2 regions of the Streptomyces sp. P9-A4 genome follow, and region 2 is predicted to be linked to the other one. Evidence: riboswitches for the same ligand, from Rfam matches in the RefSeq annotation. Region 2 holds a riboswitch; the other holds the start of a gene.
What was found. A riboswitch is a leader RNA that binds a small molecule or an ion and turns the genes downstream of it on or off. The one in region 2 is predicted to bind S-adenosylmethionine.

Region 1: another riboswitch for S-adenosylmethionine. It lies ahead of V4Y03_RS08475 (aminotransferase class V-fold PLP-dependent enzyme); the one in region 2 lies ahead of thrC (threonine synthase).

What each region holds. Positions count from the first base shown of each region.
Region 1 is NZ_JAZIFY010000001.1:1,880,348-1,894,683, reverse strand. Features, by position in the region: gene V4Y03_RS08515 (cytochrome c oxidase subunit 4) at 1-388, shown strand, start outside; gene V4Y03_RS08510 (L,D-transpeptidase) at 511-1,767, shown strand; gene V4Y03_RS08505 (hypothetical protein) at 1,908-2,309, opposite strand; gene ctaE (aa3-type cytochrome oxidase subunit III) at 2,512-3,132, shown strand; gene qcrC (cytochrome bc1 complex diheme cytochrome c subunit) at 3,207-4,016, shown strand; gene qcrA (cytochrome bc1 complex Rieske iron-sulfur subunit) at 4,013-5,065, shown strand; gene qcrB (cytochrome bc1 complex cytochrome b subunit) at 5,062-6,684, shown strand; gene trpD (anthranilate phosphoribosyltransferase) at 6,816-7,880, shown strand; SAM riboswitch class IV at 8,020-8,136, shown strand; gene V4Y03_RS08475 (aminotransferase class V-fold PLP-dependent enzyme) at 8,383-9,819, shown strand; gene V4Y03_RS08470 (Lrp/AsnC family transcriptional regulator) at 9,890-10,171, opposite strand; gene V4Y03_RS08465 (rhomboid family intramembrane serine protease) at 10,168-10,902, opposite strand; gene V4Y03_RS08460 (hypothetical protein) at 11,062-11,304, shown strand; gene V4Y03_RS08455 (NYN domain-containing protein) at 11,338-12,702, shown strand; gene V4Y03_RS08450 (C40 family peptidase) at 12,960-13,997, shown strand; gene V4Y03_RS08445 (C40 family peptidase) at 14,191-14,336, shown strand, end outside.
Region 2 is NZ_JAZIFY010000001.1:4,163,675-4,178,010, forward strand. Features, by position in the region: gene V4Y03_RS18780 (DUF7927 domain-containing protein) at 1-1,013, opposite strand, end outside; gene V4Y03_RS18785 (glucosyl-3-phosphoglycerate synthase) at 1,052-1,993, opposite strand; SAM riboswitch class I at 2,142-2,288, shown strand; gene thrC (threonine synthase) at 2,282-3,592, shown strand; gene V4Y03_RS18795 (MoaD/ThiS family protein) at 3,663-3,938, shown strand; gene V4Y03_RS18800 (cold-shock protein) at 4,378-4,581, shown strand; gene groL (chaperonin GroEL) at 4,950-6,578, shown strand; gene V4Y03_RS18810 (hypothetical protein) at 6,707-8,404, opposite strand; gene V4Y03_RS18815 (hypothetical protein) at 8,394-10,031, opposite strand; gene V4Y03_RS18820 (SRPBCC family protein) at 10,269-10,739, shown strand; gene V4Y03_RS18825 (class I SAM-dependent methyltransferase) at 10,767-11,525, opposite strand; gene V4Y03_RS18830 (transporter substrate-binding domain-containing protein) at 11,765-12,496, opposite strand; partial or broken gene V4Y03_RS18835 (sterol carrier protein domain-containing protein) at 12,742-13,476, shown strand; gene V4Y03_RS18840 (alpha/beta hydrolase) at 13,595-14,336, shown strand, end outside.

The sequences.
Region 1 (14,336 bases), 2.3 Mb from region 2:
GGGCAAGATGTTCATCTGGCTGAGCGTCTTCATCCTTGCCATGGCGGTCCTGTACGGCGTCTGGTCCAAGGAGCCGGTCGGCACGACGGCGCTCTTCCTGGCCTTCGGCCTGTCCATCATGATCGGCTACTACCTGGCCTTCACGGCCAAGCGGGTCGACGCGATGGCGCAGGACGACAAGGAGGCCGACGTCGCGGACGAGGCCGGTGAGGTGGGCTTCTTCGCCCCCCACAGCTGGCAGCCGCTGTCGCTGGCCATCGGTGGTGCGCTCGCCTTCCTCGCCATCGCGATGGGCTGGTGGCTGCTCTACTTCTCCTTCCCGATGATCCTGATCGGCCTCTTCGGCTGGGTCTTCGAGTTCTACCGGGGCGAGAACCAGAACCAGTAGCGGTACCCCGCTCCGCACCGGAGCACCCCGAGGGGCCCGGACGCTTCGTCACTGAAGCGTCCGGGCCCCTCTTTTGCAGCACTCGGCGCGCTGGCCGCGAGGATTGTCCTTAGCGTGAAGTCATGAACGACACGCCGCGCATTCGGACTGTTCTGAGCTGCACCTTCCTGGCCGTCACCGTCACCGCGGGCGCCACCGCGTGTGCGGGCTCCGACGGAAATCCGCTGTCGGCGCGGGCCTACGACGCGGCCGGACAGCTCGCGGTCAACGCTCCCGCCGACGGCGCCAAGGCGGATCCCGAGAAGCCCCTGGAGATCACCGCCAAGGGCGACGACGGGCGGATCACCGACGTGACCGCCATCGACGCCGCGGGACACCACCTGGCGGGCGAACTCACCGCGGACGGGCAGCGTTGGCGCTCCACGGCCGCGCTGGCGGCCGGCGCCCGCTACACGGTCCGGGTGGCCACGGAGGACGAGGACGGCGCTCCAGGGGCCCGTACGTTCACCTTCGAGACGGCTCCGGCGAAACGGGCCCTGACGGCGGCCTTCGGCCCGGAGGCGGGCACCTACGGCGTCGGACAGCCCATCACGGCCGACCTCAGCCTCCCCGTCAAGGACCGCAAGGCCCGCGCGGTCGTCGAACGGGCCCTCAAGGTCCGCTCCACGCCCTCCGTCGAGGGTGCCTGGTACTGGGTGGACGACAAGAAGCTGCACTTCCGCCCGAAGGAGTACTGGCCCGCGGGGACGCTCGTCACGGTCACCGGGAACCTGGACGGCCTCAAGGTCGGCGACAAGCTCTACGGCGGTGCGTCCAAGCCGCTGAAGATCACGATCGGCGACCGGATCGAGGCGGAGACGGACGCCGAGACCCACTACATGACGGTGAAGCGCAACGGAGAAGTGATCAATACCATTCCGGTGACCACCGGCAAACCGGGCTTCTCCACCCGAAACGGCATCAAGGTCGTGCTCAGCAAGGAGTACTACGTCCGGATGCGCGGCACCAGCATCGGCATCTCGGAGGGCAGCTCCGACTCGTACGACCTGCCGGTCTACTACGCCACCCGGGTCACCTGGAGCGGCGAGTACGTGCACGCCGCGCCCTGGTCCGTCGGCTCGCAGGGCGTCGCGAACGTCAGCCACGGCTGTGTCGGCATGTCGACGGGGAACGCGGCCTGGTTCTACGAGACCGTCCGCCCCGGCGACCTCGTCCGCGTCGTCAACAGCTACGGCGACACGATGGACACCTTCGGCAACGGCTTCGGCGACTGGAACATGCCGTGGGACAAGTGGCGCACGGGCAGCGCCCTGGTGGAGGCCACCGACGGCCCGGCGACCTCCACGGAGAAGGCCCGTCTCAGGCCCCTCCCTCTCTAGTGCCCGGTTCACCTCCGGCGCGCGGGGAGCCGGGGGAACGGGGCCGACCGTGCTCGACCCGCTCGTGCCTCACGGGCCTCCGCGCGCTCGGCCCTGTTCCCCCGACGCGCCCCTTCGGCTCACTCGCCGGGGCGCCGCGGCTACGCGTCGATCGACAGGCGCGAGCGCAGCAGGGCCGCCAGGGACGCCGCGAACTCGACCGGATCCACCGGAAGGGTGACCGCGGCGTCCGCGCGGCTCCAGGTGGCCAGCCAGGCGTCCTGCGGGCGGCCGATGAGCAGCAGCACCGGCGGGCACCGGAAGACCTCGTCCTTGATCTGCCGGCAGACGCCCATGCCGCCCGCGGGCACCGCCTCGCCGTCCAGGACGCACGCGTCGATGCCGCCCTCGTCCAGGCGCTTCAGCACCGCGTGCAGCGTCGCGCACTCCACGAACTCCACCGGGGGCACGTCCGACGCGGGCCTGCGCCCGGCCGCCAGCCGTACCTGCTCGCGGGTGTTCGCGTCGTCGCTGTAGACCAGGACCGTGGCACTCGACTGCATCGTTCCTCCGGCTGGGAAGGCGGGTGGGTCGTCGTCGACCGATGCGCGGATGCTACTCCGGTCCACACCCCGTCAACACCCGTTCAACACCTGTTCGAAGGGTGCTCCGAGGCCCTCGCACTGGGCCGTTCGGGCTGGACACACCCCTCGTACACTCCGAACGGCACCCCCCGGGGTGAGGGCGGGATAAGCGACCGACATAATGTCGGTCGTGGCGACAGTAACGACAGTAGAAACAGGGCACGCGCACCCGTCGGTCAATCGACCGAACCTCACCAGCGTCGGAACCATCATCTGGTTGAGCTCCGAGCTGATGTTCTTCGCGGCCCTCTTCGCGATGTACTTCACCCTGCGATCGGTGATGGGAGCCGAGTTCTGGACGGAAAAGGCCGATGCCTTGAACTTCCCGTTCTCGGCTACCAACACCACGATCCTGGTGCTCTCCTCACTCACCTGCCAGCTCGGCGTCTTCGCCGCCGAGCGCGGCGACGTGAAGAAGCTCAGGACGTGGTTCATCCTCACGTTCGTGATGGGTTCGATCTTCATCGGCGGCCAGGTCTTCGAGTACACCGAGCTGGTGAAGAAGGACGGCCTCTCGCTGTCCTCCGACCCGTACGGCTCCGTGTTCTACCTGACCACCGGCTTCCACGGCCTGCACGTGACGGGCGGTCTCATCGCCTTCCTGCTGGTCCTTGGCCGGACGTACGCCGCCAAGAGGTTCACCCACGAGCAGGCAACCGCCGCCATCGTCGTGTCCTACTACTGGCACTTCGTCGATGTCGTCTGGATCGGCCTCTTCGCCACGATCTACATGATCAAGTAATCGGTGCCGCCTCCATGGCGGACCGAGACATCCAGCAAGCATCGACGCAGAAGATCCTGACACCGGGGTAATCCGTGAAAAAGCTCTCCGCACGACGACGCCATCCGCTGGCGGCGGTCGTCGTCCTACTTCTCGCGCTGGCGGCCACTGGGGGGCTGTACGCCGCGTTCGCGCCCGCGGGCACGGCGAAGGCCGATGAAACCGCCCAGTCCCTCGCCATCGAGGAGGGGAAGAAGCTCTACTCCGTCGGCTGCGCCAGCTGCCACGGAACCGGGGGTCAGGGCACCACTGACGGCCCGTCCCTCGTCGGCGTCGGTTCGGCCGCCGTCGACTTCCAGGTCGGCACGGGTCGCATGCCGGCCCAGCAGCCGGGCGCCCAGGTCCCGAAGAAGAAGGTCATCTACTCGCAGGCTGAGATCGATCAGCTCGCGGCGTACGTCGCCTCTCTCGGTGCCGGTGCGATCACGCCCACCGAGGGCCAGTACAGCCCGGTCGGTGCCGACGCCGCCCGCGGTGGCGAGCTGTTCCGCACCAACTGTGCCCAGTGCCACAACTTCACCGGTGAAGGTGGCGCGCTGACCCACGGCAAGTACGCCCCGGGCCTCGAAGGCGTGAGCCCGAAGCACCTCTACGAGGCCATGCAGACCGGCCCGCAGAACATGCCCTCCTTCCCGGACACGACCATGCCGGAGAAGGAGAAGAAGGACATCATCGCGTACGTCCAGGCCGTCAACAGCGAGAAGTCCGACAACCCGGGCGGTCTCTCCCTCGGTGGCCTCGGCCCCGTCAGTGAGGGCCTGTTCGCCTGGATCTTCGGTCTGGGCGCGCTGATCGCAGTTGCCATCTGGGTCGCGGCCCACACCGCTAAGGCCAAGAAGTCATGAGTAGCCAAGAGATTCCAGAAGAGAACCTGCCGGCAGGGCAGGACACCGCGCACGGCGCGGTGATGGTCGCCGACGACCCGTTCGCCGACCCGGGCCTCCCGCCCCACAAGCCCCGCATCCAGGACATCGACGAGCGGGCCGCCCGTCGGTCCGAGCGCGCGGTCGCCTTCATGTTCACGCTGTCGATGCTGGCCACCGTCGGCTTCATCGCCTCGTACGTGATCTTCCCGGTCGACAAGATCGTGTACATCTGGCCCTTCGGCCGGGTGTCCGCGCTCAACTTCTCGCTCGGCTGGACCCTCGGCCTCGCCCTCTTCTTCATCGGCGCGGGCGCGGTCCACTGGGCCCGCACCCTGATGTCCGACGTCGAGATCGCGGACGAGCGGCACCCGATCCAGGCCGACGCCGAGACCAAGGCGAAGGTCATGTCGGACTTCGCGGCCGGTGCCGCCGAGTCCGGCATGGGCCGCCGCAAGCTCATCCGCAACACGATGTTCGGTGCGCTGTCGCTCGTACCGCTCTCCGGCATCGTGCTGCTGCGTGACATGGGCCCGCTGCCCGAGAAGAAGCTCCGGACCACGCTGTGGACCAAGGGCCTTCAGCTCATCAACATGAACACGCACGAGCCGCTGCGTCCCGAGGACGTCGCGGTCGGTTCGCTGACCTTCGCGATGCCGGAAGGCCTGTCGGAGCACGACGAGGACTTCCAGACCCAGATCGCCAAGGCCGCCCTGATGATCGTCCGGATCCAGCCGGACGACATCAAGGACAAGCGCGAGCTCGAGTGGTCGCACGAGGGCATCGTCGCCTTCTCGAAGATCTGCACCCACGTGGGCTGCCCGATCTCCCTGTACGAGCAGCAGACGCACCACGTCCTCTGCCCGTGCCACCAGTCCACCTTCGACCTCTCCGACGGCGCCCGCGTCATCTTCGGCCCGGCCGGTCACGCCCTCCCGCAGCTGCGGATCGGCGTGAACGACAAGGGCTTCCTGGAGGCGCTCGGCGACTTCGACGAGCCCGTCGGTCCTGCCTTCTGGGAGCGCGGATGAGCACTGTGACGGATACGAAGAAGGCACCCGCCGGTGAGCGGGTCGCCGACTGGGCCGACGGTCGCCTGGGGATCTACACGCTGGCCAAGGCCAACATGCGGAAGATCTTCCCGGACCACTGGTCCTTCATGCTGGGCGAGATCTGCCTCTACAGCTTCCTCATCATCATCCTGACGGGTGTCTATCTGACGCTGTTCTTCCACCCGTCGATGAACGAGGTGGAGTACGTCGGACCGTACGTCCCGCTCCAGGGACAGCTGATGTCCGAGGCGTTCAACTCGACCATGCACATCTCGTTCGAGGTGCGCGGTGGCCTGCTCATCCGGCAGATCCACCACTGGGCGGCGCTGATCTTCCTCGCCGGCATGTTCGTGCACATGATGCGCGTCTTCTTCACGGGCGCGTTCCGCAAGCCGCGTGAGATCAACTGGCTGTTCGGCTTCCTGCTGTTCTTCCTGGGCATGTTCACCGGCTTCACCGGTTACTCGCTCCCGGACGACCTGCTCTCCGGCACCGGTGTCCGCTTCATGCAGGGCGCGATCCTGTCCGTGCCGGTCATCGGCACGTACCTGTCGATGTTCCTGTTCGGCGGGGAGTTCCCCGGCGGCGACTTCGTGGCCCGGTTCTACTCGGCCCACATCCTGCTGCTGCCCGGCATCATGCTCGGCCTCGTGGTCGCCCACCTCATCCTGGTGTTCTTCCACAAGCACACGCAGTTCGCCGGCCCCGGCCGTACGAACAAGAACGTCGTGGGCATGCCGCTGCTGCCGGTCTACATGGCCAAGGCCGGAGGCTTCTTCTTCCTGGTCTTCGGTGTCATCGCGGTCATCGCGGCCATCGCCTCGATCAACCCGATCTGGGCCATCGGCCCGTACCGGCCGGACCAGGTGTCCACCGGCGCCCAGCCCGACTGGTACATGGGCTTCGCCGAGGGTCTGATCCGAGTGATGCCGGGCTGGGAGATCAACCTGTGGGGCCACACGCTGGTCCTCGGTGTGATGATCCCGCTGGCGATCTTCCCGGCGGTCCTCGCGGCGATCGGTGTCTACCCGTTCATCGAGTCGTGGATCACGGGCGACAAGCGCGAGCACCACATCGCGCAGCGCCCGCGCAACGCTCCGACGCGCACCGCCTTCGGTGTCGCCTGGATCACCGCGTACATGGTCATGCTCATGGGTGGTGGAAACGACCTCTGGGCGACCCACTTCCACCTGTCGCTCAACTCGATCACCTGGTTCGTGCGGATCTTCTTCTTCCTCGGCCCGGTCATCGCGTTCATCGCCACCAAGCGGATCTGCCTCGGCCTCCAGCGCCGCGACAAGGACAAGGTGCTGCACGGACGCGAGTCCGGCATCATCAAGCGCCTGCCGCACGGTGAGTTCGTCGAGGTCCACCAGCCGCTCAGCCAGGGCGAGCTGCACCGCCTCACGGCGCACGAGCAGTACGACGCGGCGGAGCTTCCGCCGGCCGTCGACGAGAACGGCGTGGAGCGCAAGGTCGGGAGCATCGAGAAGCTCCGGGTCAAGCTCAACAAGGGCTACTACGGCGACGACAGCCAGATCGCCAAGCCCACGGTCGACGAGTTCCAGGAGATCCAGAGCGGCCACGGCCACCACTGATCGCCTGAACTCATGATGTGAGACAAGTCGCCACGGCGAGAGCCCCGTCCATTCGATGGACGGGGCTCTTTGCCGTCCCCTGGGGTCGATAGGGTGGAGCCGTATTCCCTACGGACTGACCAGGAGCTGCCATGAGCGCTGCGACCCCCGCTGGAGGACCTACGTCGGCGGGCCGCTCCTGGCCCGCCGTACTGGACGGTCTGCTGTCCGGCCGCGACCAGAGCGCCGAGGACACCGCCTGGGCGATGGACCGCATCCTGCGCGGAGAGGCCACCGACGCCCAGATCGCCGGATTCGTGGTCGCCCTGCGCGCCAAGGGCGAGACCGTCGAGGAGATCACCGGCCTCGTCCGCACCATGTACGAGCACGCCAACACGATCGACGTGCCCGGCCCGTCCGTCGACATCGTCGGCACCGGCGGCGACGGCGCCAAGACCGTCAACATCTCCACCATGTCCGCGATCGTCGTCGCGGGCACGGGCGCCAAGGTCGTCAAGCACGGCAACCGGGCCGCGTCCTCCGCCTCCGGCGCCTCCGACGTCCTGGAGAAGCTCGGCGTCAACCTCAACCTGACCCCGAAGCGGGTCGTCGAGGTCGCCGAGGAGGCCGGGATCACCTTCTGCTTCGCGGTGAAGTTCCACCCGGCGCTGCGGCACGTGGCGACGGCCCGCAAGGAACTCGGCATCCGGACCGTCTTCAACTTCCTGGGCCCGCTCACCAATCCGGCCCGGGTGAAGGCCCAGGCGACCGGAGTCGCGGACGCCCGGGTGGCCCCGATCGTCGCCGGCGTGCTGGCCGAGCGCGGTTCCTCCGCCCTCGTCTTCCGCGGCGACGACGGACTCGACGAGCTGACCACCACGGCCACCTCGCGGGTCTGGGTGGTCCGGGACGGCTCGGTGCGGGAGGAGGCCTTCGACCCCAGGGACGTCGGCATCGACCTCGTACCGGTGGAGGCCCTGCGCGGCGCCGACGCCTCGTACAACGCCGACGTCGCCCGCCGGCTGCTCGCGGGGGAGACCGGTCCGGTACGCGACGCGGTGCTGCTCAACTCCGCGGCGGCGCTGACCGCGCTGGCGCCGGGGGAGGGCACCCTCGCGGAGCAGATCCGCGCCGGGATCGGGCAGGCCGCGGAGTCGATCGACTCCGGGGAGGCCCGACGGGCCCTCGAACGCTGGATCGCCGCCAGCAACGCCTAGGGGCTGTCGTCACGCTCCCGCCTGCCCCACGACGCCCGTTCGACGGCAGGGCTTAGCCCCGTACACCGCCCCACGACCCCGGTCCAGCATGCGGACCGGGGTCTTGCGGTTCGTCGATCATGTGGCAGGATGCTCCGTAGGTCACGAGTGACAGCGTTTTGGCCCCGGCTTGCTGTCCGGCAACCCTCCGTCCGTGGCGGGGTGCCCCGGGTGATGACCAGGCCGTAGGCAGCGAGGTCTACGGCAAGCGCGGACCCCTCGACACACCAGGGGTCCTGGTCTCTCGAGGAGCGTTTTCCGTGAGCAAGCGAATGCGATAGGGCGAGTCCGCCCCTACTTCACCCTCGGATCATCGGATCAGGGTCACTTCCGCGTACCCGTGCGTACCGCCGTGTACCGCCGTGTCCTCCCATGCCCCCGAGGCATCACCCGTACCCCGCCGTGTCCGGCCGCGTACGGGATCACCGAAGCCATTCCGCACCGCCCGCCGGGAGATACCGCCATGTCCGCACGCCCTGACGCCGTCGCCGCCGCCGCCGCCGTCGAGTCCGCCGCCGCGGAGTCCGCCGACCCCTGCTGCGCCGCCCCGCTGCCCGTCCTCGGCCGGGACGTCACCGTCCCGCTCGTCACCGGCGGCGAGGTGACCTACGCTGCGCTCGACTACGCGGCCAGCGCGCCCGCCCTCCAGCGGGTCTGGGACGACGTCGCCGCGTACGCCCCCTACTACGGCAGCGTCCACCGCGGCGCCGGCTACCTCTCCCAGCTCTCCACCGACCTCTTCGAGAACAGCCGCGTCACCGTCGCCGAGTTCCTCGACTGCCGCGCCGACGACCAGGTCGTCTTCACCCGCTCGACCACCGACTCGCTGAACCTGCTCGCCGCCGTCATCCCCGCCGACTGCGAGGTCTTCGTCTTCGAGACCGAGCACCACGCCTCGCTGCTGCCCTGGGGGACCCCCCACGCCCCTGGGCGTAGGGGGAGCGACGCCCGCGTCACCTACCTCACCGCGCCCCGCACCCCGCAGCAGGCCGTCGAGACCCTGGAGCGCGCCCTCGCCGACCGTGATCCTCACGGTCCCGCCCTGGTCTGCGTCACCGGCGCCTCCAACGTCACCGGCGAGCTGTGGCCGGTGAGGGAACTGGCCGCCGCCGCGCACGCCCACGGCGCCCGGATCGTGCTCGACGCCGCCCAGCTGGCGCCCCACCACCCGGTCTCCGTGCAGGACCTGGACGTGGACTGGATCGCCTTCTCCGGGCACAAGCTGTACGCGCCCTTCGGCTCCGGCGTCCTCGCGGGCCGGGCCGACTGGCTCCAGGACTCCGAGCCCTACCTCGCGGGCGGCGGCGCCTCCCGCAAGGTGGCGCGCCGGGCCGACGGCGGGGTGGACGTGGAGTGGCACACCACCGCGGCCCGCCACGAGGCCGGCTCCCCGAATGTCATCGGCGTGTACTCCATCGCCTCCGCGTGCAAGGCGCTCACCGAGGCGGGCTTCGAGGGCCTCGTCGCCCGTGAGCGGCACCTGATCGCCACGGTCCGCGAGGGCCTCGCCGAGGTCCCCGAGGTCAAGGTGCTGTCGCTGTTCGGCGACGACTCCCCCCGGGTCGGCGTCATCTCCTTCGTGGTGGACGGCTGGAACAGCTCCCACTTCGCCGCCGCGCTCTCCGCCGAGTACGGCATCGGCGTCCGCGACGGACTCTTCTGCGCCCACCCGCTGGTCCGCACCCTGCTCGGCAGCGACCCGCAGGACCCGGGCGAGTGCGGCGCCCCCGAGGCGGCCCCCGGCGAGAGGTCCCTCAACGCCATCCGGGTGAGCTTCGGCGCCGGTACGCCGGACGAGCACGTGGAGCGGTTCGTCGGCGCCGTGAAGGCGCTCGTCCGCGACGGCGCGCAGTGGAAGTACCGCACCGAGGACGGCCGCTGCGTCCCCGACCGCGGCTGAGCACTCACTCGTACGGGTGAAGGGGGCCTCCCGGTCGGGAGGCCCCCTTCAGCATGCCGCGTACGGGGTCTCAGGACTCCAGACCGATGGCGAAGGCCGCCTCCAGATCGTGCTGGGAGTACGTGCGGAACGCGACGTGGGTGTCCGTCGCCTCCACGCCCGGGATCTTGCTGATGCTGCCGGGGATGACGTCCGCCAGGTCGTCGTGGCGGGGCACGCGGACCATCGCGATGAGGTCGTAGGTGCCGGTCACCGAGAAGACCTCGCTGACGCTGTCGAGCGCGGCGATCGACTCGGCGATCTCGGGGATGCGGTCCACGCTGGTCTTGATGAGCACGATCGCGGTGATCACGGCTGGCTTTCTCCCTCGGTCGCCGCGGCTTGGGCTTTCACTCTATCCCCACCCCGGTAGCGCCCCCAGGCGTAGAGGAAGCCGACGGAGAAGCCGACGACGTGGGCCAGATAGGCGACGCCGGGTCCGGCCCCCGCCGCCCGGGCGGCCATCCACTGGAGCGCGAACCAGAAGATCAGCACGATCCAGGCGGGGAAGCGCAGCGGCAGGAAGAAGAGGAAGGGGAAGAGGCTGGTGACCCGGGAGCGCGGGAAGAGGAAGAGGAAGGCCCCGAGCACCCCGGAGATCGCCCCGGACGCCCCCACGAGGGTCTGCTCGCTGTTCGCGTGCGCCACCGCGTACCCGAGGAGGGCGAGGTAGCCGGTGCCCAGGTAGAAGAGGGCGAACTCGACCGGGCCCATGCGCTCTTCGGCCATCGCGCCGAAGACGTACAGGAAGAGCATGTTCCCCAGCAGGTGGAGCCAGCTGCCGTGCACGAAGAGCGCGGTGAGCGGGGTGAGCAGGGCGCGGGGCTCGCCGCTCATCAGCTCGGCGGGGACGACGCCCCAGCGGCGGAAGTACGCGCCCTGCGCCGCGAGGAGCTGGTCCCCGGAGCCGTACACCGGGTTCAGCCCGGAGACCGGGCTGATCACGAAGAACAGGCAGCAGGCGGCGATCAGTCCGTACGTCACCGTGGGGCCGCTGCGGGTGCCGCGCCAGGCCCCGAGGGCCGAGCCTCGCCAGTCGATCATGGACAGATCATGGCGTACCGGGGCCGAACTGGACAGAGTGCCTCGCCGTGCCTCCGGGTACCGGTGAGGCCGTAGGGTTGCAGGCAGTACAACCGCAGTTCGACGGCGCACCGCGGCTCCCGCACCTGGTACCACGCAGACAGGAAGAAGGACGGCTCGATGACGACGGTTCCCCTGCCGACCGCCGAGACCCGCTGGCGCTGCACGCTCTGCGGCAACCTCACCCGCTTCGACGTGACGCGCTCCTCCAAGGTCGTCGAATACGTCCATCTGGACCTCGCGGGCGATCCCACGGTCGAGGAGCGGCAGGTGGTCAGTGAGACCATCGAGTCGGTCCGCTGCCGCTGGTGCAACGCGGTGGACCAGATCGAACTGGTGGACAGGCCGGGCGCCGCTTCCTGAGGGACGGCGCGGACGACATAGGGGTGACGGATCGTGGAGCAGCCCGCGCACGGTGGAGAGCCGGCCGGCGCGGCAGGTGACGCTGCCGAGACGCTCGACCACCCACTGCCGGAAGGCGTACGGCGGCGGGTCGTCGCGCTGGTCGCCGACGCCTTCGGCGGGCTGACCGTCGCGGAGCTGCCCGCACCCCTGAGGCAGTACGCCCGTTTCACCGCGAGCCGGCGGGCCAAGTTCGCCGGCAACGCGATGGCGGCGGCTCTGGAGAGCGACCCGCTGTTCCGGCAGCGGATCGGCGAACGGTTCAAGCTGGCCCAGCCCGAGCTGGCCGGTGCCGTGGAGACCGGCACCCCGCCCGCCGCCGCCGACCCCGTGGACGTGGCCGCCGCCGCCTATGTGCTGCGCCCGCCCGGCTGGGTCAAGCTGGTCGCCGCCGCGGGCGAGGAGGCCCAACGGGCCGACGCCGAGCGGGCCGACGAGGCCGGCCGGCGCGAGCTGGACCGGCTGCGCGAGGAGCTCGCCGCCGCCCGGGACCGCACGCGGACCGAGACCGAGCAGCTGCGCCACGACCTCGAAGCGGCCCGGAAGGAAGCGGAGTCGCTGCACCGCAAGCTGCGCAGCGCCCAGAGCGATGTGAAGCGCGGCGAGGCCGCGTTGCGCAAGGTCCAGGGCGAGACCGAGGCGGCGCGCGCCGACGCGGCGGCCCAGGTGTCCTCCGCCGAGAGCGAGACCCGGCGGCTCAAGGCCCGGCTCGCCGAGGTGGAGTCGGCGCTCGAAGCGAGCCGCAGGACCGCCCGCGAGGGGCGTTCGGTGGAGGACATGCGGCTGCGGCTGCTCCTCGACACCGTCCTCGACGCCGCTCAGGGGCTGCGCCGCGAACTCGCGCTGCCGCCCGTCTCCGTGCACCCCGCCGACACCGTGGACGCGGTGGAGCCGGGGCGGATGTCCCCGAAGGACATCGCGGCGCGGGCGCTCTCCGAGACCGATCCGGCGCTCCTCGACCAGCTGTTGGCGCTGCCGCAGGCGCATCTGGTCGTCGACGGCTACAACGTCACCAAGACCGGCTATCCCACGATGCCGCTGGAGAAGCAGCGGCTGCGGCTGCTGGGCAGCCTGTCCGCCCTGGCGGCCCGCTCGGGCGCCGAGGTCACCTGTGTCTTCGACGGCGCGGAGCTGGCGGCCCCGGTGCTGCTGGCGCCGCCGCGCGGGGTGCGGGTGCTGTTCTCCAAGCCCGGTGTGACGGCCGACGAGTTGATCCGTCAGCTGGTACGGGCGGAGCCGCCGGGCCGGCCGGTCGTGGTGGTCTCCACGGACCGCGAGGTCGCCGACGGAGTGGCGAAGGCGGGTGCGCGACCGGTGGCGTCCGCCTTGTTGCTGAAGCGGCTTTCGCGCCTTCAGTGAGGCATCGCAACTCCTGGGTCTTTTGACCGATTTCTGGATGGCGGACCGTCAAGTGCTCATCACTGCCTGTGTGATGTATGTAAATAAAGTGGTGCGTGAGCGATATTTTTGCCGGTGGGATTTGAACTGATCACAACTTGGTCACTAGGGTCGGGCTTCGAACCTTCGCGCGGTTGATCACCCATCCGGGGTGGCGGCGGAGGAACCGCCTGCCCGTGACCGGTTGGGCGGCTCTGAGGAAGAAGGAGCTCGCCTTCGTGGCGTCCCACCGTCGACTCAAGCAGCCGAGCCGAACCCGCGTGACCGTGCTCACCGTGACCGCGGCCGCGGCCGTCGCGCTCACCGCCCAGTCCGGAGCCCAGGCGGCCCCCGCCAAGCCCAGCATCGACGAGGTCAAGTCCAAGGTCGACAAGCTCCACCACGAGGCCGAAGAGGCCACGGAGCAGTACAACCTCGCCGACGAGCGCCGCGGCACGCTGCAGAAGGAGATCGGCAACCTCCAGGACAAGGTGGCCCGAGGTCAGCAGGAGCTCAACACCCTGCGGGACCAGATCGGTTCGGTCGCCAGCGCCCAGTACCGCTCCGGCGGCATCGACCCGGCGCTCCAGCTCTTCCTCTCCGCCGACCCGGACACCTACCTCGACAAGGCGTCCGCGATCGACCAGCTGAGCGCCCAGCAGGCCGACGTGCTCACCTCGATCCAGGCCAAGCAGCGCACGCTCGCCCAGCAGCGGGCCGAGGCCACCACGAAGCTGGCCGACCTCGAGGACGTCCGCAAGACCCTCGGCGCGAAGAAGAAGAAGTTCCAGGGCAAGCTGGCCGAGGCGCGCCAGCTCCTCAACACCCTCACCGCGGCCGAGCGGGCCAAGATGGAGGAGAAGGAGCAGCGCGCCAGCCGCGCCGCCAGCGAGCGCGTCGACCTGGGCAACGAGGCCCCCGCGAGCGGCTTCGGCGCCGCGGCGCTGGCCGCCGCCGACACCCGCGTCGGCATGCCGTACGCCTCCGGACACGAGGGCCCCGGCTCGTTCGACTGCTCGGGTCTGACCCAGTGGTCCTACCGCCAGGCCGGCGTCACGCTCACCCGCACCACCTTCACCCAGCAGAACGACGGCACGAAGATCGGCCGCAGCCAGCTCAAGCCGGGCGACCTGGTCTTCTTCAACGGGCTCCAGCACGTGGGCCTGTACGCGGGCAACAACACCGTCCTGCACGCCCCCTACTCGGGCGCCTACGTGCGCTACGAGTCGATGAACACCATGGGGTCCTTCCAGTTCGGCGTCCGCATCGCCGGCTGACCCCGCGACCCGCTGCGGTATGCCGCCCGAACGGGTGGTTCGCCGCGACGCGAGCTGACCTGACGCCCCGCCGGTGACCTGTGATCTCCGGCGGGGCGTCACTTTGTGTGTCCATCGGCTTCGTTGGACGCGGAGTGATCAGCGGCTACTGTCTGCCGCGCCAGTCTGCGTCGAGCCGAACGGAGCGCGATTCGTGGCGTCCCACCGCCGACCCGCCAGGGTCACCGTCCTCACCGCCGCCGCCGCGGCCACCGCGGCGGCCTCCCTCGTTGCCGTCCCCGCGAGCGCCGACCCCGGGGCCGGACCCGCGGCCGGCCGCGCCACCGTCGACCGCCTCTT
Region 2 (14,336 bases):
GTGTCGATGCTCAGGTTGTTGGTCGTCCTGGGGTCGACGGCGCCGTCGTCCTCGCTGACGAAGAAGTTGTTGGTGTTGCCCGTGCGGGCCTCGGTGACGTTCTTGCCGTCGACGAGGAACGTGTCGCCGGGGGTGTTCCAGTCGCCCTCGTACGCCGTCACGCTCGCCCGTACCGTGCCGGGGCCCCGGCGGAAGCCGTCCACGGTGATCGTGGTCGCGGGGGAGGCCGGGCGCTGGAGGACGTGGCCGCCGTACACGTGGACCATCCGGCGCTCGGGCGCCTTGACCGGGTCCGGGCCGGGGAACCTGTGGACCACCGTCAGGGACCAGCCCGCCACGCAGCCCTTGCCGTTGGGCGCCCAGACGTTCCCGACCGCGATCCGCGCGTCCGTCCCCGAGACGCCCGCGAAGGCGGCGGTCACGTCCGACTCGCCTGTGTAGTAGTGCGGCCCGTCGGTGTCCTCCGGGTCCGCGACCATGCTGTCGATCGAGACCGGGACCGCCGGACCCGAACCGACCCTGATCACCGGGGCGGTCGTCGTCGGGTCGCCGGGGGAGCGTCCGACGTCCGCGCCGGAGATGTCGCAACGCTTCAGCCGGGCACCGCTCGGACCCTTGTACGTGCCGTCGTTGCCGCCCCAGAAGAGCCGGGCGTACGCCACCTCGGCGCCCGCCGGGATCTGGACATGGCCGGTGCTGGAGCCGTATCCGCCCCCGGTTCCCGCCGTGTCGACCCGCTCCATCACGAAGGTGTTGTTGTTGTCCGGGCCCTGGCCGCCCGCCGCCGTCGCGCAGCGCGCCGCCATGTCCGCGGGGGCGGCCGGACAGCCCATGACCGTGTTGCCGAGCGTCGCGAAGTCGCCGTACAGCGACGCGTCGTACCGCTTGCCGAAGGGCTCGACCACGTCCGCGGCGGCCGGTCCCGCCGCCGTGAACGCGAGCGAGCCCGCCGCCAGTCCGATCAGTCCGGCCGCCGCGAGCACCCTGCCCGAGTGATGTTGTCTGAAGCGCATAAAAGGGCAATGTATGCAAAACGGATCATAGTGGGGCGTTACGCCACGCGACGGTGCGCGTACTCCGCGATTTCGGCCATCGGCGGCCGCTCCTCCGTGTCCACCGCGTACGTCCGCGGCTCGAAGCCCTTCTCGCCCCGCTCGAACTGGGTCAGCCGCGGCCGCACCAGATGACCCCGCGAGAGCCGCAGCTGCGCCGTCCGGTAGATCGCCGCCGCCATCCGGCCCAGCGCCTGCCCGTCCTGGTGCCGGTGCCTGCGCACCCCCACGTCCACCTGGGCGAGCGCGTCCAGACCCGCCGTGTGCAGGGCGTCCACGAGCAGCGCCAGCTCCACTCCGTAACCGACCGGGAACGGCAGCCGTTCGAGCAACGAGCGGCGCGCCGCGTACTCGCCGCCCAGCGGCTGTACGAAACCGGCCAGCTGCGGCCAGTGGAGGTTCAGCAGCGGGCGCGCCACCAGCTCCGTCACCCGGCCACCCTGGCCTGGGGCGTCACCCAGGGGACGGTCGTACATCGCCTTCACGAAGTCCACCTCCGGGTCCGTGAGCAGCGGGCCCACGATCCCCGTCACGAAGTCCGCGGAGAAGTCCCGCAGATCCGCGTCCACGAAGCAGACGACATCCCCGCTCGTCACCATCAGTGACCGCCACAGGACCTCGCCCTTGCCCGGCACCGCCGGTATCCGGGGGAGGATCGCGTCCCGCGCCACCACCCGCGCGCCGGCCGCCGCCGCGACCTCCGCCGTCCGGTCCGTGGAACCCGAGTCGATCACCACCAGCTCGTCGACCAGCGGCACGGCCTCCGTCATCAGCTCGCGGCGGATCACGGCGACGATCTCGCCGACCGTCGCCTCCTCGTTCAGCGCGGGCAGGACGACGCTGACCCTCGTGTTCCGCTTGGCCGCGAGGATTCGCTCCAGCGGCCGGTCCGCCACGGACCAGGACCGCCGGTCCAGCCAGCGCTCCACCTCTTCCAGCACGTGATCTCCATCTCGCGGTTCGGACGGCCGGTCCGGGCGTCCGGGCCTTCGGTTACAGTCTTGAACAACGCGGATCCCCGATGCACGTCGGGGTGCCGACCGCGTCGGAGCGCAGGAACGAAGTCCATCGCGCTTCACAATCGAATACCGCTCATCCAGAGGGGCAGAGGGAAACGGCCCGTTGAAGCCCCGGCAACCCTCCAGTCGGTTCGTCTCGTCCTCCAGCGAGGTCCCCGGCTAGGGAAGGTGCCAAATCCGTCTCATGGCGAAAAATTCGTCATGGGAAAGATGAGGAGAAAGGGCCTCGCCTCCATGGCTGTTCAGACTGTCACCCCCGCCACTTCGGTCGACCTCGGTCCCGCGTCCGGGCTTTCCTGCCGTGAATGCGGTGAAGTGTTCGCACTCGGCCCGATTTTCGCCTGCGAGCTGTGTTTCGGACCGCTCGAAGTCGCGTACGACCTCCCCCTCGGTGACCCCGAGGCGCTGCGCAAGCAGATCGAGGCCGGCCCCGCCAACATCTGGCGCTACGCCCCCCTGCTGCCCGTCCCCGCCGACGTCGCCGACAAGCCCAACCTGAACCCGGGCTGGACCAAGCTCGTCCAGGCCGACAACCTCGCCCGCGAGATCGGCGTCGCCCCCGGCAAGCTGTTCGTCAAGGACGACTCCGGCAACCCGACCCACTCCTTCAAGGACCGGGTCGTCGCCCAGGCCATCGAGGCCGCCCGCGCCTTCGGCTTCACCACCCTCTCCTGCTCCTCCACCGGCAACCTGGCCGGCGCCGTCGGCGCCGCCGCCGCCCGCGCCGGTTTCCGCTCCTGCGTGTTCATCCCGCACGACCTGGAGCAGGGCAAGGTCGTCATGGCCGGTGTCTACGGCGGTGACCTGGTCGCCATCGAGGGCAACTACGACGACGTCAACCGCTTCTGCTCGGAGCTCATCGGCGACCCGCTCGGCGAGGGCTGGGGCTTCGTCAACGTCAACCTCCGCCCGTACTACGGCGAGGGCTCCAAGACGCTGGCGTACGAGATCTGCGAGCAGCTCGGCTGGGTCATCCCCGACCAGCTGGTCATCCCGATCGCCTCGGGATCCCAGCTCACGAAGATCGACAAGGGCCTCCAGGAGCTCATCAAGCTGGGCCTCGTCGAGGACAAGCCGTACAAGATCTTCGGTGCCCAGGCCGAGGGCTGCTCCCCGGTGTCGGTGGCCTTCAAGGCGGGCCAGGACGTCGTACGGCCCCAGAAGCCGAACACGATCGCCAAGTCGCTCGCGATCGGCAACCCGGCCGACGGCCCGTACGTCCTCGACATCGCCCGCCGGACCGGCGGCGCCGTGGAGGACGTGAACGACGAGCAGGTCGTGGACGCGATCCGGCTGCTCGCCCAGACCGAGGGCATCTTCGCGGAGACCGCGGGCGGCGTGACCGTCGGTGTCACCAGGAAGCTCGTCGAGGCGGGGCTGATCGACCCGGACCTCACCACCGTCGTCCTCAACACCGGCGACGGACTCAAGACCCTGGACGCGGTGGCCGACACCTCTCAGGCGACCGTCACCATCCGCCCGAGCCTGGAAGCGTTCCGCGACGCCGGCCTGGCGCTCTGAGCCGGCCCGCCCCGAGCCGGCCCGCAGGGTGCCGGCCCGCTTTCCTGGCCCACTGAAAGGTTACGAAGACATGGCCGTGAACGTCCGCATCCCCACCATCCTCCGCACCTACACGGGCGGTCGGTCCGAGGTCCAGGCCGAGGGCACGACCCTCGCCGAGGTCATCGCGGACCTGGAGAAGAACCACACGGGCATCGCCGCCCGCGTCCTGGACGACCAGGGCAAGCTGCGCCGCTTCGTCAACGTCTACGTGAACGACGACGACGTGCGCTTCGAGCAGGGCCTGGAGACGGCCACCCCGGCCGGCGCGGGCGTCTCGATCATCCCGGCCGTCGCCGGCGGCTGACCGTCGGGCGCAGTGCCGGCGGCTGTCGAGTCGTCACTCCCGCATCATCGCTTGTCCTGTCTTTCTTGAATTGCCCCTTCCGCGTCTATAAGCGGAAGGGGCAATTCTGCATGGTTGAGCACGGTAGAGTTGGGGAAGCCCCCTCCGCTGCTCATGCCGGATGCATATGAGAATGCGTCCCTGTGCGTCAGGAAGCAGCCAAAGTACCTGCGCGTTGTGTACGTTCTGCGCGTTTTGCCGGGCCCGACTTGCCCCGTAACTCCAGGGATTATCCCCAATTCCCCTTTCCGGTGCGCCCAGAATTCTCGCTCGAATGACCTGTTGCAGAGGGCAGTTGGGCAGATACATTCAGCGGCGGTCGACGCGTTCCGGCGCAGGGTCTGACCCGGGTCCGCGAAGTGCGGGTCCCGCGCAAGGGCCAGTAATAGGGGAGTTAGGCATGGCTCAGGGCACCGTCAAATGGTTCAACGCGGAGAAGGGCTACGGCTTCATCGCGGTAGACGGTGGTGCGGATGTTTTCGTCCACTACAGCGCGATCCAGATGGATGGCTACCGCAGTCTCGAAGAGGGCCAGCGGGTCGAGTTCGAGATCTCGCAGGGCCAGAAGGGTCCGCAGGCGGACATGGTCAAGCTCGCCGTCTGAGCGCGGCGCGATCGGCCAACGACGCAACGCCGTCGAGGGGTCCGCATCCCTGAGGGGATGCGGACCCCTCGTGCATTCCCGCACGAGGGGCCGCGCGACCGGCGGATACGGGCCCCGCAGCGCCTTCCCGCACGCCCCCGTACGCCCCGCCCGTCACGTCCCGATCGTCGAGAGTCGCTTGCACTCTCCTATGCCGAGTGCTAATCATTGGCGTTAGCACTCGGAAGGTGAGAGTGCTTACGAGGATCGGGCAGATGAGGCCCGCGGCCAGGTGGGGCAAGGAACCACCGGGTACGCAGGCCGTCCGTCGCGGGCGTCGGCGCGGTCCTGGAGCGTTATCCACCCCATGTCCGGGAGGACCACTTCACATGGCCAAGATCATCGCGTTCGACGAGGAGGCCCGGCGCGGTCTCGAGCGCGGCATGAACCAGCTCGCTGACGCCGTCAAGGTCACCCTCGGCCCGAAGGGCCGCAACGTCGTCCTCGAGAAGAAGTGGGGCGCCCCCACGATCACCAACGATGGTGTCTCCATCGCCAAGGAGATCGAGCTCGAGGACCCGTACGAGAAGATCGGCGCCGAGCTGGTCAAGGAAGTCGCCAAGAAGACGGACGACGTCGCCGGCGACGGTACGACCACCGCCACCGTTCTCGCCCAGGCGCTCGTCCGCGAGGGCCTCCGCAACGTTGCCGCGGGTGCCAACCCGATGGCCCTCAAGCGCGGTATCGAGAAGGCCGTCGAGGCCGTCTCGGGCGCCCTGCTCGAGCAGGCGAAGGATGTCGAGACCAAGGAGCAGATCGCTTCGACGGCCTCCATCTCCGCCGCCGACACCCAGATCGGCGAGCTCATCGCCGAGGCGATGGACAAGGTCGGCAAGGAAGGCGTCATCACCGTCGAGGAGTCCCAGACCTTCGGTCTGGAGCTTGAGCTCACCGAGGGCATGCGCTTCGACAAGGGCTACATCTCGGCGTACTTCGCCACCGACATGGAGCGCATGGAGTCGTCGCTCGACGACCCGTACCTCCTCATCGTCAACTCCAAGATCTCCTCGGTGAAGGACCTCCTCCCGCTCCTGGAGAAGGTCATGCAGTCGGGCAAGCCGCTGCTGATCATCGCCGAGGACGTCGAGGGCGAGGCCCTGTCGACCCTGGTCGTCAACAAGATCCGCGGCACCTTCAAGTCCGTCGCGGTCAAGGCCCCGGGCTTCGGCGACCGCCGCAAGGCGATGCTGAACGACATCGCCATCCTCACCGGCGGCACGGTCATCTCCGAGGAGGTCGGCCTGAAGCTGGAGAACGCGGGCCTCGACCTGCTGGGCCGCGCCCGCAAGGTCGTCATCACCAAGGACGAGACCACCATCGTCGACGGTGCCGGTGACAGCGAGCAGGTCGCCGGTCGCGTGAACCAGATCCGCGCCGAGATCGAGAACAGCGACTCGGACTACGACCGCGAGAAGCTGCAGGAGCGCCTGGCGAAGCTCGCCGGCGGTGTTGCGGTCATCAAGGCCGGTGCCGCGACCGAGGTCGAGCTCAAGGAGCGCAAGCACCGCATCGAGGACGCCGTTCGCAACGCGAAGGCGGCCGTCGAGGAGGGCATCGTCGCCGGTGGCGGCGTGGCTCTGCTCCAGGCCTCCTCGGTCTTCGAGAAGCTCGAGGCCGACCTCGCGGGCGACGAGGCCACGGGCGCGAACATCGTGAAGCTGGCCCTTGAGGCCCCGCTGAAGCAGATCGCGATCAACGCCGGCCTCGAGGGCGGCGTCGTGGCGGAGAAGGTCCGCAACCTGCCCGTCGGCCACGGCCTGAACGCCGCGACCAACGAGTACGTCGACCTCATCGCCGAGGGCATCATCGACCCGGCGAAGGTCACGCGCTCCGCGCTGCAGAACGCCGCGTCGATCGCCGCGCTGTTCCTCACCACCGAGGCCGTCATCGCCGACAAGCCGGAGAAGGCGTCCGCGCCGGCCGGCGGCGGCATGCCGGGCGGTGACATGGACTTCTGATCCTCCGGGATCGGTGGTTCATCGCTGAACGCGCGAGCCGAAGCGAAGAAGAACGGACCGAGGGCGGCACCCCCAGCTGGGGGTGCCGCCCTCGGGCGTTGTACGGAGCCAGGTCTTACGGGAACGGCTCAGCGCACGTCGACGAAGTCGGCCCACGGGGCCGCCGAGTGGAAGTGCGTGGAGTCGCCCCAGTACCGGATGCGCCAGCTGCCGTCGGCGGAGGCCTTCGCCTTCAGCGAGACCCAGCCGTTGGCGGCCGAGCGGCCGGTGGCGACCTGACGCCAGGTCGTCGAACCCTTCGCCTGGAACTGCAGGGCCACGGGTGCGTTCCCGAACGCCCGCCACACGCCGTTCGTGTAGTGCTGGAGCGTGCCCGTCGTGTAGACGTTCGCGCCCTTGCGGACCGGTTCGGGCCCGGCGTTCATGCCGACGACCCGGACCGGGGTCCGGACCAGCCGGAACACACGGCTGCTGGACTCCGCGTAGGCGTCGCTGGTCAGGTGCCGGACGCGGAAGTAGCCGCCGCCGCTGTTCGCGGCGAGCGCGAACGTCGACCAGTACGCGGCGTACGCCTGCGCACTGGCGATCTTCCGCCAGCCGGTCTTCCCGTCGGCGGACTGCTCCAGCTGGAGGTACTGGCTGGGCACGGAGGAGCGCGAACCCGGCACGTACCGGGGGCGGAAGACGCCGCCCACCGTGACCCGGCCGTCGGCGGACAGCCCGCCGGTCAGCAGGTCGATACGGGTCTCCCACGGAATCGCGACCACACCGGAGACCTGGTCGAACCGCAGATACGGATCGGCGGACCGCACCGACCAGTAGTCCCCGTAGTCCGCGAGGCCCGAGGCGGCGATCAGACGCGCGGAGAAGCGCCCGTCCGCGTCGGTGTGCACGGTCGTGCCGTACGGGGCGTTGTCCGTGTACACCCCGAGGGTCACCATGAGCGCCTGGTCCGCGACCGGGGCGTTCCCGGCGGCCGGGTCGGTGACGCGGCCGCTGACGGTCACGGCCTCGCCGCTGAGCGCCCGCTTCTTGTCGGCGGCGGCGGTGACCTTCACCTCCCGGCCCTTGAGGTCGTACGCCCGGCGGTACTCGTACGCCGAGCCGTGCACCTCGGCGCTGTCCTCGGTGTACGAGGCCTCGAAGGTGGCGTACTCGTCGGCCACCGGCAGCGGGCCGCCGGTGAACACGCCGCTGTCGCCGGTGACCGCCGTGACGGCGGAGCCCGGTGTCCGGACCGTCGGCGTGACGGTGACCGTACGGCCGGGCAGCGGCACCAGGTCCCCGGAGCCGGGCTGGACGCCGACGAGCGTGCCCGTCGGGCGGGCGTTGCGGTCGTCCCAGGCGGGGATGCCGATGCCGAAGGAGTCCAGCCGGGGCAGCAGCCGGAAGTCCAGCGTCCCGGCGTCGGTGCGGGTGAAGGTGTTGCCGAGCGAGTCGGTGGCCGTGACGTCGATCGCGTACCTGCCAAGGGCCGGGATGGTCCCGCCGTCCTCGGTGAGGCGCAGCGCGGCCTCGGACGGCACCAGGAACCGCCCGGCGGTCATCGGGTCCCAGGGGTTCCCCGGGGCCAGGGCGGGGATCTCGGCGAGGACGGTGTCGCCCTGCCGGACCCGGGCCGACACCGCGGTGACCTTGGCCTGCGGGGCGTCGGTCCAGGCCGCGACCCGGAACGTGCCGCGCTGGACGTCGTCGGTGAGGGCGGGGCCGATCCCGATCGGGGTCGGGGCGGCCGGTGCCTCGTCGGCGAGGGCGGGCAGGGTGGCGGCGGAGAGGACGGCGGCGGTGAGCAGCGCGGTCAGGGAGAGCCGGAGGTCAGCGCGCATCGATGTACCTCACGGTGGTCTCGCTGTAGAAGTAGCCCGCCGGCGGCTGGAGGACCATGGCCCAGGAGCCGTCCGCGTAGGCGGTGGCGCGGTAGCTGAAGTTGCCGCTGGTGTTGGTGGTGACGCTCTTGGTGACCCAGTACCAGTTGGGGTCGCCCTTGGGCTTGAAGAGCAGCGTCAGCTTCGCGCCGGGGAACGGCTTCCAGACGCCGTTGAGCTTGCGCTGCACCGTGCCGGAGACCGTCATCTTGCCGTTCACCACGGGCCGGGTGGGGCTGATGGAGAAGGCGGAGAAGCGGGTCTCGTTGCGGGCGAGGCGGATGACCGCGGCGGCCTTGGCGACGAACTGGTCCGTCTCCGGGTGGACCACCCGGTAGCGGGCGTCGGTGTAGCCCCAGGCGGAGAGGGTGTAGTTGCAGTAGTAGTCGGTCGCGCCGGAGCGCAGGGTGCCCCAGGTGCGCCCGCCGTCACGGGAGTACTGGAGGACGACCGGCTGCGGCGTGTCGCAGTAGGGCGAGGAGCCGACGGCGATCCTGCCGGTCGCGGTGACCTTGCCGTACGCGTCGAGAGTGATCTTGTACGGGGTGAACGAGAACTGCTGCGGGACCGCGATGTCGTTCTTGTCGTACGGGCGGACCGTCCCCGCGATGTACGGCGAGGGCCGCAGCGAGGTGTAGACGGCCGCGGTCGAGTAGTACGGGCGCGCGAGGAACGAGAAGGTGCCGTCCGCCGCGCTGCTGATCCCGCCGAGCACGTTCACCGCGGTGTCGTCGTAACCGGGCTGGACGCCGGTGGCGATGACGGGCACGCCCGGGAAGGGCTTCCAGCCGGCCGGGGTCAGCCGCTCCACCCGTCCGGTGACCCGGACGTCGGTCGAGGCGAGGACGCGGTGCTTGCTCACGTCCGAGCTGATCCGGTACTTGAGGGTCGCGTCCGCGGCCAGGTACGGCACGGTGGCGGCGTTGTCCGGGTCGAGGCCGGGCGCCGTCTCGACGACCCTGGCCGTACCGCCCTGGATGCTTCCGTTCGGCGTGACCGGCAGCGAGAAGCCGCCGTCGGCGCCGGCGACGGCGACCGCGCTGATCGTCCGCGAGGAGCGGGTGCCCTCGACGGGCAGGGTGACCAGCACCTTGGTGCCCTCGGGGGCGGCGGTGCGCTCACCGGTGGCCGGGTTCCACAGGGTGGTGGTGCCGGTCAGCACGGCCCCGCGGTGGTCCCAGTCGGTCGAGGAGCGGTCGAACGCCAGCTTCCCGACGCCGATGTGCGTCCGGTGGCCGTAGGTGCCGGTCCACTGCTTGGTGGTCTCGCCGGCGAGCCGGTAGTCGACCCTGACCGGGTAGTCCCCCAGGGCGGTTCCCTCGGGGAGAGTGATCGGCGCCCTGGTCGTCACCCAGCTGCCCTTCGGGATCACCTCCTCCGTGGAGGCGAGGACCGGGGCGTCGGCGGCGGTGGAGGCCAGCACGCTGACCTTCACCCAGAGCGCGCCGCTCGGGAGGGTGACGGTGTAGCGGCCGTCGTCCTCGGTGGTGCCCTGGACGGACGTCCAGTCCGCGTGAGCGGCAGGGGCGTGGATGACGGCGGGCGCGATGACGCCCGCCGAGAGAGCGAAAACGGCTGCGGCACGCACGAGGGCGTGCGGAAGCCTGCGCGTAGAGCGCGGCAAAGGGGACCCCCCACAGGTCGTGATGGCGGCGTCGCCCTGATCGGGGAGGCCGCGTGGCAGCACTGTAGCGCTGACTTGTTGAACATGTTCACTTGGTTTACGGGGAGCGCCGGGGTGATCCTGGAATGACTGGATCCGTGCGCGCCCGGATTCATGCGCGGCTGGACGCGTGTGCGGCCGGACCGATGAAGGGAACGGGCCATGGTCACCCTCCTGACGACGCCTGCCGACCGGGAGCTGGTCGTCACCCGCACCTTCGACGCCCCGCCGGCCCGGGTGTGGGAGGCGTGGACGGGCCCGGAGCACGTACGGGAGTGGTACGGGGCGTCCGCCCTGACCACGACGGTCGTCGACATCGACCTGCGGGTCGGCGGCGCCTGGCGCTGGGGCCAGACCGCCCCTGACGGCCAGGAGTTCGTCTTCTCCGGCACGTACGAGGACGTCGTCCCGTCCGAACGCCTCGACTACACCGAGACCTTCGAACAGATGCCGGACGCGGCCCCGGTCCACGTCACCCTCACCTTCGACGCGACCCCCGACGGGGGCACAGCCCTGACCAGCACGTCCTTCTGGCCCTCGAACGAGATCCGCGACCAGGCGCTGGAGGCGGGGATGGAAGCGGGGGTACGGGAGCAGTACGACCGGCTGGCGGAGTATCTGGGGTCGATGTGAGGGGGCGAGGTGCCCTCTGAGAGGTGGCTACCGGCGGTGGAAGAGGGCCGCCCAGAGGAAGGGTTCACCGAACGCGGGGGAGTCGGCGGGTTCGTCGCGCATGCGGCGGACCTCGATCTCCGTCAGGTCGGCGAAGAGCGCGCGAAGGGACGTGTCCGTGTACGCGAGTCCGCCTTCGAGCGTTCCCCGGCGGTAGAGCTCCGCGTCCGGGGCCTCCGAGCCCATCCCGCCCTCCCCGGCCGCGAACGCGGTCAGTGAGAAGTGGCCGCCGGGCGCGAGGGCGCGGTCCAGGAACGCGAGGTAGCTGATCCGGCGGTGCGGCGGCAGGTGGTGGAAGCAGCCGGAGTCATGGATCAGGTCGTACGGGCCGTCGAGGGCGGTGCCGGGCGCGAAGGCGTCGCCGCGGACGAACCGGATCCCGGTCTCCCCGGCGTCCCGGGCCCGTTCCTCCGCCCAGCGGATCGCGGTGGGGGAGAGGTCGACGGCGTCCACCACGTATCCGAGCGAGGCGAGGTAGAGACTGTTCCGTCCGGGCCCGCACCCCAGATCGAGGGCTCGGCGGCCGGTGGTGGCGGGGGTCGGCAGGGTGCCCTGCCCGACGTACGACACCAGGCTCTCGTCCGGCTTCGTGACGAAGAACGGGACGGGCTTGTCGCGGTCGGCGTAGAAGCCGTCCCACCAGTCCGCCCCACCCTCCGTCCACCGGTCGGCGCCGGGCGCGAAGAGCCCGTCGAGCAGGCGAAGGACGTCGTCGACCGTGCGGATGTCACGGTTGTTCAGATCCATGGGGATCCCCCTTCCGAGTCGCCTCAAGGGTAGGGAGAGGAGGGGGAAAAGCCCAGGTCAGGGCAGGTGTGGGGGGAGGGTGGGGGTGGGCTGCGCGGGTCACGGGACGCATCGGGGGAGGGGGGTGAGGGCCAGAGGGCGGAACCCGTACGGGAGGCCTCGTAGGGGTGTCCTCAGGCCCGGGAAAGGGGGTTCACGGGGTGCGCCGGGGGCGGGTTTCCGGGTGGACGCCGGGACCGTCAGGCCGGTGGGGCGAGCAGGCCCGTGTCCTGGCCCGCGCGGCGGAGCGAGTCCGTGACGAAGCCGTTCGCCTTGAGCTCCTCGACGGTGTCGCGGAGGAAGGCGACGGTCTCCGGGGAACGGCCGACCGTCGTCCCGACCGCCTGCCGGATCTCCATGAACCGGCCCTCGATCAGACGGACTTCGGGATGCGCGGCGGCGTACGAGGTCATCGGCTGCCGAATGCCGGCGCCCACCTCCAGACCCTCGTCCCGGAAGGTGTCGACGCCCTCCTCCCCGCGGACGACCGTCGCGTGCGCGAGGGACCGGGACAGGAACAGGTCGTACGCGGAACCCTGCTTGACCCCGATCCGGACGCCCGGGGCGTCGACCTCGGCGACGGAGGCGAGGCCGGAGTCGCGGGGAACGGCGTACACGCCCTCGATGACGACGTACGGGGCGGTGAACGCCACCTCCGTCTCCCGCGCCGGGTCCACGGCCAGGAAGCAGAGGTCGGCCCGGCCGCCCGCCATCGCCTCGAACGACTTCCGCGCCGCGTCGAAGCACAGCAGCTCCACGGGTACGCCGAGCCGCGCACCGATCTCCCGCGCCAGATCGACGGTGATCCCGGAGGGTGTCTCGGGGGTGCCCTGAGCGAGCACGGGATTCCCGAGGTTGACGGAGGCCCGGAGGACGCCGGTGGGGGCGAGGTCGGCGGCGACGGGGTTCGTGGTGGGGCTCGCGGTCGTCATGGGGAGCGAGTCTAGGCAGCCGCCCCGGCGAGCCCGGCACTCGCAGCCGTACCGCGAACCCCGGCGGGACGGAGTCCGTCGAGCAGGCGGCTCGTCGGCGGTGAGCCGGATCGCGCCGTGCGCCTCGGCCCTCGGCGGGCTACTGCCCCTCCGCGTAATTCAGTTGACCTTGTCTCCCGGTCGCACTGCACTGTGGCCGGGCACCGCACGTCGTCGTGTCCGCGCCCCACCTCGACGCCCGCCCCGTCGAGGTGCTCCGTCGTGCCGACTGCGGCGAGATCCTGGAAGCGGTCTACGACCGGTACCGTCGCGCCCAGCCCGGCGCGCTGTCCCGGCCGCGCCGCTGGTGGGACCTGGGTGCCGGGGAGCCCCCGGTCTCCTCGGCGCCGCGTTACGTCGCCGTCCACCGTGACGCCGACGGCGTCCCCGACGGGTACGCCAGCTACTCGCGCGGCGATTCCGACGCCCTCACCGTCGACGAGATCATCACCACCGACGACGCCGTCTTCACCGCCCTGGCCCGGTTCCTGCTCGGGCACGACCTGGTCGCCGAGGTCGTGTTCAGGCACGTCCCGCCCGAGCACCCGCTGCGCTGGCAGCTCGCGGACTTCCGGGCCGGCCAGGTGGGCGGCGACACCGACTGGCTCTGGGTGCGGCTCCTCGACGTCCCGCGCGCCCTGACCGCTCGCGGCTGGTACGCGGACGGCGAGCTCGTCCTCGACGTCGACGATCCCTTCCTCGGCGAGCGGGGCCGCTACCTGCTGACCGTCCGCGACGGCAGGGCCGACTGCGTCCGGACCGACCGGGAGCCCGATCTCTCCCTGGACATACGGGATCTGGGCTCGGTCTACCTCGGCGGCACCGCCCCGACCACCCTCGTACGCGCCGGGCACATCCGAGCCCACCACCCGGCCGCCCCCGCCCTCGCCGACGCCCTCTTCCGCTCCGACCGCGCCCCGCACTGCCTCCACTGGTTCTGACCCGCACGACCTCACCTCCCCTCCCGAACACCCCTCCCCCTCCCGGGGGTTGCCCCCACCCCCGATCCGCCTGTTCGCCGGATGGGGCGGGGGGGTCCGGGTTCGAGAGGCTGTGCGCATGACAACGAACCGTGGACGCAAGGCCCTGATTCTCGCCCTCTCCGTCGTCGCCGTCGCCGGCGCCGGGGTCGTATCCGGTGGGGGTGCCCCCGCCGTCGCCGCCGGGCTCGACTGGGGGGTCTGCGACCCCGCCGTGAAGCCGCTTCCCGCGCAGGAGTGCGCCAAGCTCTCCGTACCCCTCGACTACGCCGATCCCGACGGCGAACAGATCCAGCTCGCCGTCTCCCGCCTCCGGAGCACCCGGCCCGAGGCGCGGCGCGGCTCGCTCATGGTCATTCCCGGCGGGCCCGGCAGTTCCGGTGTGCAGCGGCTCGCCCAGAAGGGGGCCGTCCTCGCCGGGCAGCTGGACGGCGCCTACGACCTCGTCGCCTTCGACCCGCGCGGCATCGGCGGCTCCGCGAAGGCGCGGTGCGGGCTCGACGAGGGCGACCGGTGGATGGTCACCCTGCGGTCCTGGCCCGGCGCCGGTGGCGGCATCGACGAGAACGTCGCCCGGTCCAAGCGGATCGCCGAAGCCTGTGCCCGCAACGGCGGCGCCATGCTGCGCGGGCTGACCACCGCCAACCAGGTGCGCGACCTCGAACGCCTCCGCCAGGCCCTCGGCGAGCGCAAGCTGTCCGCCTGGGGCGTGTCGTACGGGACCTACGTCGCCGCCGCCTACGCCGAGAAGTACCCGGACCGCACCGACCGCTGGGTCCTCGACAGCAGCAACGACCCCGACCCCAAGCGCGTCGCCCGCG